Rheinheimera salexigens: one gene and its partner. The protein of the gene in region 1 interacts with the protein of each later gene in a pairwise test. Links are inferred from orthologs where the notes say so. Each region holds a gene or a part of one and is shown in the gene's direction. Other genes may lie near its edges.

Evidence for each region. The genes of interacting proteins can lie anywhere in the genome.
Region 2: the proteins of leuS (region 1) and ligA interact in binary tests that used the Escherichia coli proteins (3 or more experiments, as listed by UniProt). The link is inferred for Rheinheimera salexigens from one-to-one orthologs.

What each region holds. Positions count from the first base shown.
Region 1 is NZ_MKEK01000001.1:3,144,516-3,149,353, forward strand. What follows is about bases 1,434-4,591. They hold leuS (leucine--tRNA ligase), read left to right. Parts: upstream 1,434-1,778; coding sequence 1,779-4,391; downstream 4,392-4,591. Other genes in these bases: BI198_RS14505 (LPS-assembly lipoprotein LptE), read left to right, coding at 4,393-4,591. Outside these bases: BI198_RS14485 (SulP family inorganic anion transporter), read right to left, coding at 1-320; BI198_RS14490 (zinc ribbon-containing protein), read right to left, coding at 409-963; BI198_RS14495 (hypothetical protein), read right to left, coding at 1,112-1,426; more of BI198_RS14505, read left to right, coding at 4,592-4,838.
Region 2 is NZ_MKEK01000001.1:1,549,061-1,553,410, forward strand. The notes cover bases 1-2,894. They hold ligA (NAD-dependent DNA ligase LigA), read left to right. Parts: upstream 1-379; coding sequence 380-2,410; downstream 2,411-2,894. Other genes in these bases: zipA (cell division protein ZipA), read left to right, coding at 1-276; BI198_RS07155 (DUF3392 domain-containing protein), read left to right, coding at 2,411-2,746; BI198_RS07160 (DUF2919 family protein), read left to right, coding at 2,771-2,894. In the rest of the region: more of BI198_RS07160, read left to right, coding at 2,895-3,265; BI198_RS07165 (serine hydrolase domain-containing protein), read right to left, coding at 3,276-4,350. UniProt on the Escherichia coli protein: DNA ligase that catalyzes the formation of phosphodiester linkages between 5'-phosphoryl and 3'-hydroxyl groups in double-stranded DNA using NAD as a coenzyme and as the energy source for the reaction.

The sequences.
Region 1 (4,838 bases):
TTAAAAATACCAAAAACAACTTGTAGCACACCGGTTAATAAAGTTGCTGCCAGTAAATATTGCAAACCATGCTCGCGAACTAAGGTCACCATTACTAACGCCATAGCGCCAGTAGCAGCAGAGATCATCGCAGGACGGCCACCAGCAAAAGCGGTTATAACTGCAATACAAAACGACGCATATAAACCGACTTTCGGGTCAACACCGGCAATAATTGAAAAAGCAATGGCTTCAGGGATCAGAGCTAAGGCGACCACTAAAGCGGCAAGCACATCACCACGTATATTTGAAAACCAATGTTGTTTTAAATAATTGAGCATATTAGGTACTTAAGCTGGCAAAATGACCGCGAATTCTAGCAAATTACCGTGCAAATCGCCACTGCCAATACAGGTATGTCAAGACAATCTAAACCGGCAAACCTTCACGATGAAACTGCACCCCACCGCATTGACTGCAGGCTAATAGCTCTGCTGGGTGAGTATAATCAATATGCTGTAAGCACTTACTGCAGCGATAACGGGCCATTCCGACAATTTCACCCTGATAATAAACACCGTTATGTTTAAAGTCTTGGGCTAACTCTTGCCATTCCACCTGGCTTTTATCGGTAATTGAGCTGAGCTCTTGCCATAAGGCTTCAGGCCATAATGACGGTGCAGTGCTTGTTTCTGCATTGCTGGTAGATGGTATACTGCTAGTTGCTGCGCTTGCAGCGGGTGTATTTTCAATTAAAGGAGTTTCTGACTGGTGATCAATTTGATCATTCTCTTGCCACTGCCGCTTTAAGGTTTCGACAAACAACTGGGTTTCGTATGCACTTAAATCACGACCCGCTTTTAAATAAGCTTTTAATTGCTCAATAACATCAATCATATTTTCAAGCTGCTGCTCTTCAGCCTGTTGTAAGGTAGCAGTAAAATCAGTTAACCATTGCTGATACTTTTGTTTTAGACTTTGCATTCACTATTCCTTAGACATTGTTGTTTAAAGATAATTACTTAGCGATAATTGCTTCGAAAAATTACATAGAAAAGGCATCTACAATCAGTATAGTTCTTGAATAAAAAAAAGCAGCTATATCAACTGCTTTTAAACCTTAGCTAGTAGGTTACTGGTCGCAACTAAGTTTAATTTGCTCCATCGTTGAATTAATAAAATCTTGGTCAACAGCAAAACCTGCCTCTTGGTTTCTTAATTGGTAATTTTCTACTTCGCAGGCAACATTACGTTTAATTCTAAGTAAAGCAGCGTCATAACTATCTACTTGTTTTAATTGCTCTAAAACATGTATTGACTCATGAATTTTAACTTTCATTTGCCATTTATAATAATCATATTGCTGGTACATGATTGCAACAACCAGCCCCAACATAAAGCAAGCAATGCCAACCAAGCCGAATTTAAAAGCCGTTTTGCCTACCATATTCCTGCATCCTTGTGACTAGATAAGTGTATTACGCTAGATTTTTGTTAATTACACTTTAATTAAAATGGCTAATTTCACTCTATTCAAGACAGTAAGCCTTCGCTAAATAAGAAGCAAGTACTAGCGATTACGCAGCAAGGATATTTTGATGATAAATAGCAGCTTATCGATATTTTTAAGCCAATTATAATATCTAACCCTAAGCCAATATTTAATTAATCTACGCCCGCACATTAGTTAGCCTTAAAACCATGCCGTTCTTGTTGTCAATACGTTGCTGCGGTATGCTATAGGTACTTTTTGCTGCAATAACAGCAGCTGTATTAACCCCATTTTTTGGAAGACCTTAATGCAAGAACAATACAACCCGCAGCAGATTGAAATCGCTCTGCAGCAAGAGTGGGAACAAACCCAAGCTTTTAAAGTGACAGAGGACGAGACCAAAGAAAAATTTTACTGTCTGTCTATGTTCCCTTATCCCAGCGGTCGCTTGCATATGGGCCATGTGCGCAACTACACCATTGGTGATGTGGTGAGTCGTTTTCAGCGCATGCAAGGCAAAAATGTTATGCAGCCTATGGGTTGGGATGCCTTTGGTTTACCCGCAGAAAATGCCGCTATTAATAATAATACTGCGCCAGCAAAGTGGACCTACGAAAACATTGACTATATGCGTACCCAGCTAAAACGCTTAGGTTTTGGTTATGATTGGGATCGCGAATTTGCCACCTGTAAACCAGAGTATTACAAGTGGGAACAATGGTTTTTTACTAAGCTATATGAAAAAGGCTTAGTCTATAAAAAAATGGCCACCGTAAACTGGGATCCGGTTGATCAGTGCGTATTAGCTAACGAGCAAGTGATTGATGGTCGCGGTTGGCGCTCAGGGGCTTTAGTTGAGCAACGTGAATTAGCCCAATGGTTTATCAAGATCACCGATTATGCTGAACAACTATTAGCCGACCTAGACCAACTAGACGGTTGGCCAGAGCAAGTTAAAACCATGCAAAAAAACTGGATTGGTCGCTCTGAAGGCGTTGATATCATTTTTGATATTGCCAATAGTAGTGAGCAACTTTCGGTTTACACCACCCGCCCTGACACCCTGTATGGCGTTACCTATGTTGCCGTAGCGGCACAACACCCTTTAGCCTTAGCCGCAGCAAAAAACAATGCTGAATTAGCGGCATTTATTGCCGACTGTAAAGGCGGTAAATTGGCCGAAGCAGAGTTGGCAACCTTAGACAAAAAAGGTTGTGCTACGGGTATATTTGCCGTGCATCCATTAACCGGTGAGCAAGTGCCGGTATGGGTAGCTAACTTTGTATTAATGGATTATGGCTCTGGTGCAGTGATGTCTGTACCGGCACATGATCAGCGCGATTATGAGTTTGCTAACAAATATAATTTACCCATTAAACAAGTAATCACAGCTGCTGATGCTGTTCAAGATAGCCCTGAGAATGGTCATCAACTTAGCGATATCAGCACTGAAGCTTTTACCGACAAAGGCATCTTAATTAATTCGGCAGAATTTAATGGTTTAGATTTCGAGCATGCCTTCACCGCTATTGCGGCTAAGTTAAAAGCTGATAACCGTGGCGAAGTAAAAGTAAATTACCGTCTACGTGACTGGGGCGTTTCACGCCAGCGTTATTGGGGTACGCCTATCCCCATGCTAAACCTAGCTGATGGTAGTCAAGTGCCAGTGCCAGAAGATCAACTGCCGGTGCTGTTGCCGGAAGATGTGGTAATGGATGGCGTTACCTCGCCGATAAAATCTGATCCTGAATGGGCCAGAACTAGCTATAACGGCATGGAAGCGTTTCACGAAACAGACACCTTTGATACCTTTATGGAATCAAGCTGGTACTACGCCCGTTACTGTAGCCCAGATAGTGATAAGGCCATGCTAGACCCAGCCAAAGCTAACTACTGGTTACCGGTTGATCAATATATTGGTGGTATAGAACACGCTATATTGCACTTATTATATGCCCGTTTCTTCCATAAGTTGTTGCGTGATGTTGGCTTAGTCAACTCTGATGAACCGTTTAAACACCTGTTATGCCAAGGTATGGTGTTAGCTGAAACTTTTTATCGTGAAACAGACAATGGTGGTAAACAATGGATTTCACCGCAAGATGTTACGGTACAACGCGATGAAAAAGGCCGTATAACATCATCAATTTTAACCAGCGATGGCCAACCGGTTATGTCTTCTGGCATGAGCAAGATGTCAAAGTCGAAAAATAACGGTATTGACCCGCAAAAAGTAATCGATCAGTACGGTGCTGATACCGTACGCTTATTTATGATGTTTACCGCACCACCAGAGCAAACGTTAGAATGGTCTGACTCTGCGGTTGAAGGTTCACATCGCTTTATTAAGCGCGTTTATGCCCTAGTCGCTAATTTTGTTAAAGCCGGTAAGGTGGCTGAACTTAATTTAACCGCACTTAACTCTGAGCAAAAAATATTACGCCGCGAGCTACATAAAACCATTACTAAAGTATCCGATGATATTGGTCGGCGTTATACCTTTAATACTGCTATTGCGGCAGTGATGGAATTATCTAATAAGCTACAAAAAGCCAGTTTAGTCACCGAGCTAGACCGTGCTGTTATGCAAGAAGCCTTATTAGCCACATTACAAATGTTAAACCCTATGATCCCGCACGTAGCGCAATATTTATGGCAGCAACTTGGCCAAAAACAACATATTGAGCAAAGCCAATGGCCAGTAGTCGATACTAACGCCTTAGTTGAAGATGAAAAGCTGGTAGTGGTGCAAGTGAACGGTAAAGTGCGCGGTAAAGTAACAGTTGCTGCCAGTGCCGATCAAGAAAGTGTGCTAAATAGCGCTAAAGCAGATGACAATGTGGGTCGCCACTTAGAAGGTGTGACTATTCGTAAAGTGATATATGTACCAGGAAAGTTACTTAACTTGGTGGTTGGCTAATATGGCCCGCGCGTTAGGCTTACTGATACTGGCGAGCAGTTTACTGCTCACCAGTTGTGGCTTTCATTTACGGGGTAACCTACCGCTAAGCCATTTTCCAGCTATGTATATTCAAAGTGATCGCCACTCAGAATTAGCTCAATTAGTCAGTGCTAAGTTACAGCATAATAAAGTGCAGTTGTTGGATAGCATGCAACAAACTGCACCTATGCTGCAGCTGGTAAGCGACTCATTAGAACGGCGAACCTTATCGTTATTTCCAAACGGCCAAGTAGCAGAATATGAACTGATCTATAAAGTGCGGTATGCGTTAACGATGCCAGATGCTGAACCGCAATTTTATCAGTTTGAATTATTCCGCGACTATCAAGACGACCCTAATCAGGCGCTGGCTAAAGCTAAAGAGCTGGATTTGATGCTAGGCGAGCTACGTGAACAAGCCGCTAA
Region 2 (4,350 bases), 1.6 Mb from region 1 along the record:
TTATTTAGTTTGGCCAATATGTTTAATCCAGGCACCTTCGATTTAGATAACATGGACAAACTTAACACCCGAGGTGTTAGTTTATTTATGACATTGCCAGGCCCTGGCGATGCGTTGCAAAACTTTAACTTAATGCATAATGCAGCCAAAAAATTGGCCAGCGAGTTTTCAGGCCAAGTATTAGATGGTCAACGCAGCGTGCTAACCGTACAAACTGTGCGCCATTATGTCGATAAAATACGTGAGTTTCAGCGTCAAAAGTTGATCCATGGTTAACCGTTAATCACTGCTGCTAGCCTTATGAATAAAACGGCAGGTTATTTCCCTGCCGTTTTTGTTAGGTTAATATCAGTGATGCTTTTTTAAGAGTATCCCCATCATGTCTCAGTCTCTTGTCTTACAATTACAACAATTACGTCAGCAATTAGAGCAATATAGTTATCAATATTATGTGTTAGATCAGCCAACGGTGCCTGATTCAGAATACGATCGATTATTTCAGCAATTACAACGCATTGAGGCTGAACATCCAGAGTTAATTAGCAGCACGTCACCCACTCAACGCGTGGGTGCTAAGCCATTAGCCAAATTTAGCCAGGTACAACATCAGATACCCATGTTATCGCTGGATAATGCCTTTGATGACGAATCATTCTTTGCCTTTACCAAACGCATCGCCGACAGCTTAGATAGCAGCGCGGAATTTAGTTTTTGCTCTGAGCCGAAATTAGATGGTTTAGCCGTCAGTATCCGTTATGAAAATGGCGAATTAGTGCAAGCGGCCACTCGTGGTGATGGAAGTACCGGTGAAAATATTACCACAAACGTTAAAACTATCCGGGCCATTCCGCTGCGTTTACAAGGTGATGTACCAGAAGTATTAGAAGTGCGCGGTGAAGTATTTATGCCACTGGCCGGATTTAATGCCATGAACGATGCAGCGGCTAAAGCAGGGCAAAAAATATTTGCTAACCCGCGCAATGCCGCCGCAGGCAGTTTACGCCAATTAGATGCCAAAATTACCGCTCAGCGACCACTAATGTTTTATGCTTATGGTATAGGTGAAGTAATTGATAGCAACAAAAAGTTAGCGACAGACAGCCATTACCAACAACTGATGCAATTAAAGCAATGGGGTATGCCAATATGCCCTGAAGTACGCCAAGTCAAAGGCAGCCAAGCGGCACTAGATTATTATCAGCATATTATGCAGCAGCGCGATTCATTAGCTTATGAAATTGACGGCGTGGTTATTAAAGTGGATTCATTAGCGCAACAGCAAGCCTTGGGCTTTGTTGCCAGAGCGCCGCGCTGGGCCGTTGCTTTTAAGTTTCCAGCCCAAGAGATGCTTACCAAGTTATTAGCCGTAGAATTTCAAGTGGGCCGCACCGGCGCTATTACGCCTGTTGCCCGTTTGGCGCCAGTCAATGTCGGTGGTGTTACTGTTAGCAATGCCACCTTACATAACCAAGATGAGATAGCGCGTTTAGGTATTAAAGTCGGCGATCAAGTTATTGTGCGCCGAGCAGGTGACGTGATCCCGCAAATTGTCTCAGTGGTGTTAGAGCAACGCCCTGATGATGCCAGTGACATTGTGTTTCCAACCCAGTGTCCTGTTTGTGATTCTCATATCGAGCGCATTAGCGGAGAAGCTGCAGCCCGCTGTAGTGGCGGTTTATTCTGCGGCGCGCAATTAAAAGAATCTATTAAGCACTTTGTCTCGCGTAAAGCGATGGATATAGATGGCTTTGGTGATAAGTTAGCCGAGCAATTAGTTGAACAAGGGTTAATAAAAACCCCTGCCGATATTTACCAGCTAGATATGCCCAGCTTATTGGGTTTAGAGCGCATGGCAGAAAAATCGGCGATGAACTTGCTGCATGCTATTAGGCAGTCAAAACAAACCACGCTTGCGCGCTTTATTTATGCCTTAGGTATTCGTGACGTGGGCGAGGCGACAGCTATAAGCTTAGCTAATCATTTTACTACGCTACCGGCTATTCAGCAGGCAAGTATCGAGCAGTTACAACAAGTAGACGACGTGGGCACTGTCGTAGCCGAGCGCGTGCAGAGCTTTTTTGCCGAAGAGCATAATCAAACCGTGATCACGCAGTTATGCCAAGCGGATATCCACTGGCCAGAAATAGCTAAATTAGAGCAGACGGAGCAGCCCTTAGCCGGTCAAACCTTAGTGTTAACAGGTACCTTAACCAGTATGGGGCGCGATGATGCTAAAGCTAAGCTACAGCGGTTAGGCGCTAAAGTATCGGGCTCTGTCTCGGCGAAAACCCACGCGGTAATCGCCGGTGATAATGCGGGCTCTAAATTAGTCAAAGCCAATGAGCTAAATGTGACTGTTTGGAGTGAGCAAGAGATGCTGGATGTATTTAATCAGTATGGAGTAAATTAATTGGCCGATTTATTAAATTCATTACTAAACGAGTGGGGCAGTTTGTTTCGGCCTTATGTACGAGATATCGCCTTAGCAATGGTTGCTACTTGCTTAGTGGTATTTGGTGATGACTTAAACCGAGCCGTTAGACGGCAAATTGCCCATATGCACTTTTTTTGGCGTACCAGTATTTTTATACTACTTTGTGCTTTTGGCTATGGTGCCTTAACCATATTGTTAACCCCAGTGGTGGCCAAGCAATTAGCTAAATTTAGTAATCAGTGGTTACCTTGGTTTTGTTTAGCCATATTTATAATACTAGGCAGTTTGGCCCAGCGCAGACGCCAGCTATGAAGTATTTAGTATGACGCTCTCGCTGTGAAAGAATATAATATATTTCCAGTCTTAGACGATCATGGGCTGCATAAAGTGCCTATGCGTTTATATTGGTTATTATTGCTATTGTTGCGGCCCTATATAAGCTGGGTGTTAGTGCTAACCTTGCCCGAATCGCAACGCGATATATTGTCGTTAATCTATCCGTTGCAATTCGACTTTATCATAGCTTGCGCCATTGCCAGCCCATTATTACTGATATTAGCCGCGATTAGCCAACGTAAACCCAAAGGTCAAGCGTGGTGGTTTCAAGTCTGGCGGCACAGCCGAATCATATTATTGCTGGTGGCGATAATTGATTTATTGCTAACCATTAAACACCTGCCAGACCAAGTCATGCTAGATGCGCCATGGCGCATACTTGCTCCTATCGCAATAAGTGTTGGCATCTTGTGGCTAATGCGCTCGCGTACTTTAGGTTTAGTGTTTGCCGAATGGCCAACTGCTGAAGATAAAAAGAAAACAGCTAATAAATAAACTAACCAAATCACAGTGGCCTAAATATTTCTGTCGCAATAGCATTAAAATAGCGCTCAATTTTTGCATTGTCGGTATTAATTTGCATGGCAATGGCGATTTTTTTATCAGGATAATAAGCCAGTAGGGAGTTATAGCCTGGAAAAAATCCATGATGACGATAACAGCTGCCGAATTCTGTTTTTATTATGTTAATGCCCAAACCGTAACCGAGCACTGGGCCTAACGTATTTGGCGGCTGTTCAGGTTTTGCTATAGATGTCAGCATTTGGTTTAGTAAATGCGGCGTAATAGCCTTACCCTCGAAAAGCCCTTTGGCCCAACGAACCAGATCTGATGATGTGCTAACGATACCGCCACCGGTCCATTCAATTGATGGATGAAACACAAGTTGGTTGTCTGCAATCACCCGTTTTGGTATACCGAATAAACGCCGACTCTGCCTAGCATAGCCTTGCACTATGCCAGGGATGTCGCGGCGATGAAGTGGAACAGTATCGGTTAATTGCAGCGGTATTAGAATGCGCTTAGACAACTCATGATAATAACTGTGTGAACTGGCTTTCTCGATAATGATGCCGATGAGTATGTAACCAGTATCACTATAATGGAACCCTGTGCCAGGCAAAAACAGCGGCTTGCGATCTAGCGCGAATTGCAGCAGTTTATGCGGTTCAATGGCTTGAGCTGGATTGTCAGACTTAAGGATGTTCTTTATATAGTTCGCAAAGTCTGTACCAGTGTCATAAACATGATCGATAATACCGCTGCTATGATTCAGCAAATGACGTAAGGTAATGACGTTATAATTTGGCAACCGACAAAACCAGTCCGCGTCTACAAACCACTTAGATATAGGTGTATCAAGTTCGACTACGCCATCAGCCACCATACTAAGTACCACAGCGGCAACAAAGGTTTTACCAATGCTACCCGCTGGCATGCGTGCATTACAGGTCATAGGTATATGTGACTCTTTATCTGCAAAACCACAGGCATGGCTAATTAGACTGCCATCAGGCAGAGAAACTGTCGCGGTCACACCTGGCAGTTGCTCTTTGGTTTGCTGGCTAATTTGATATTGT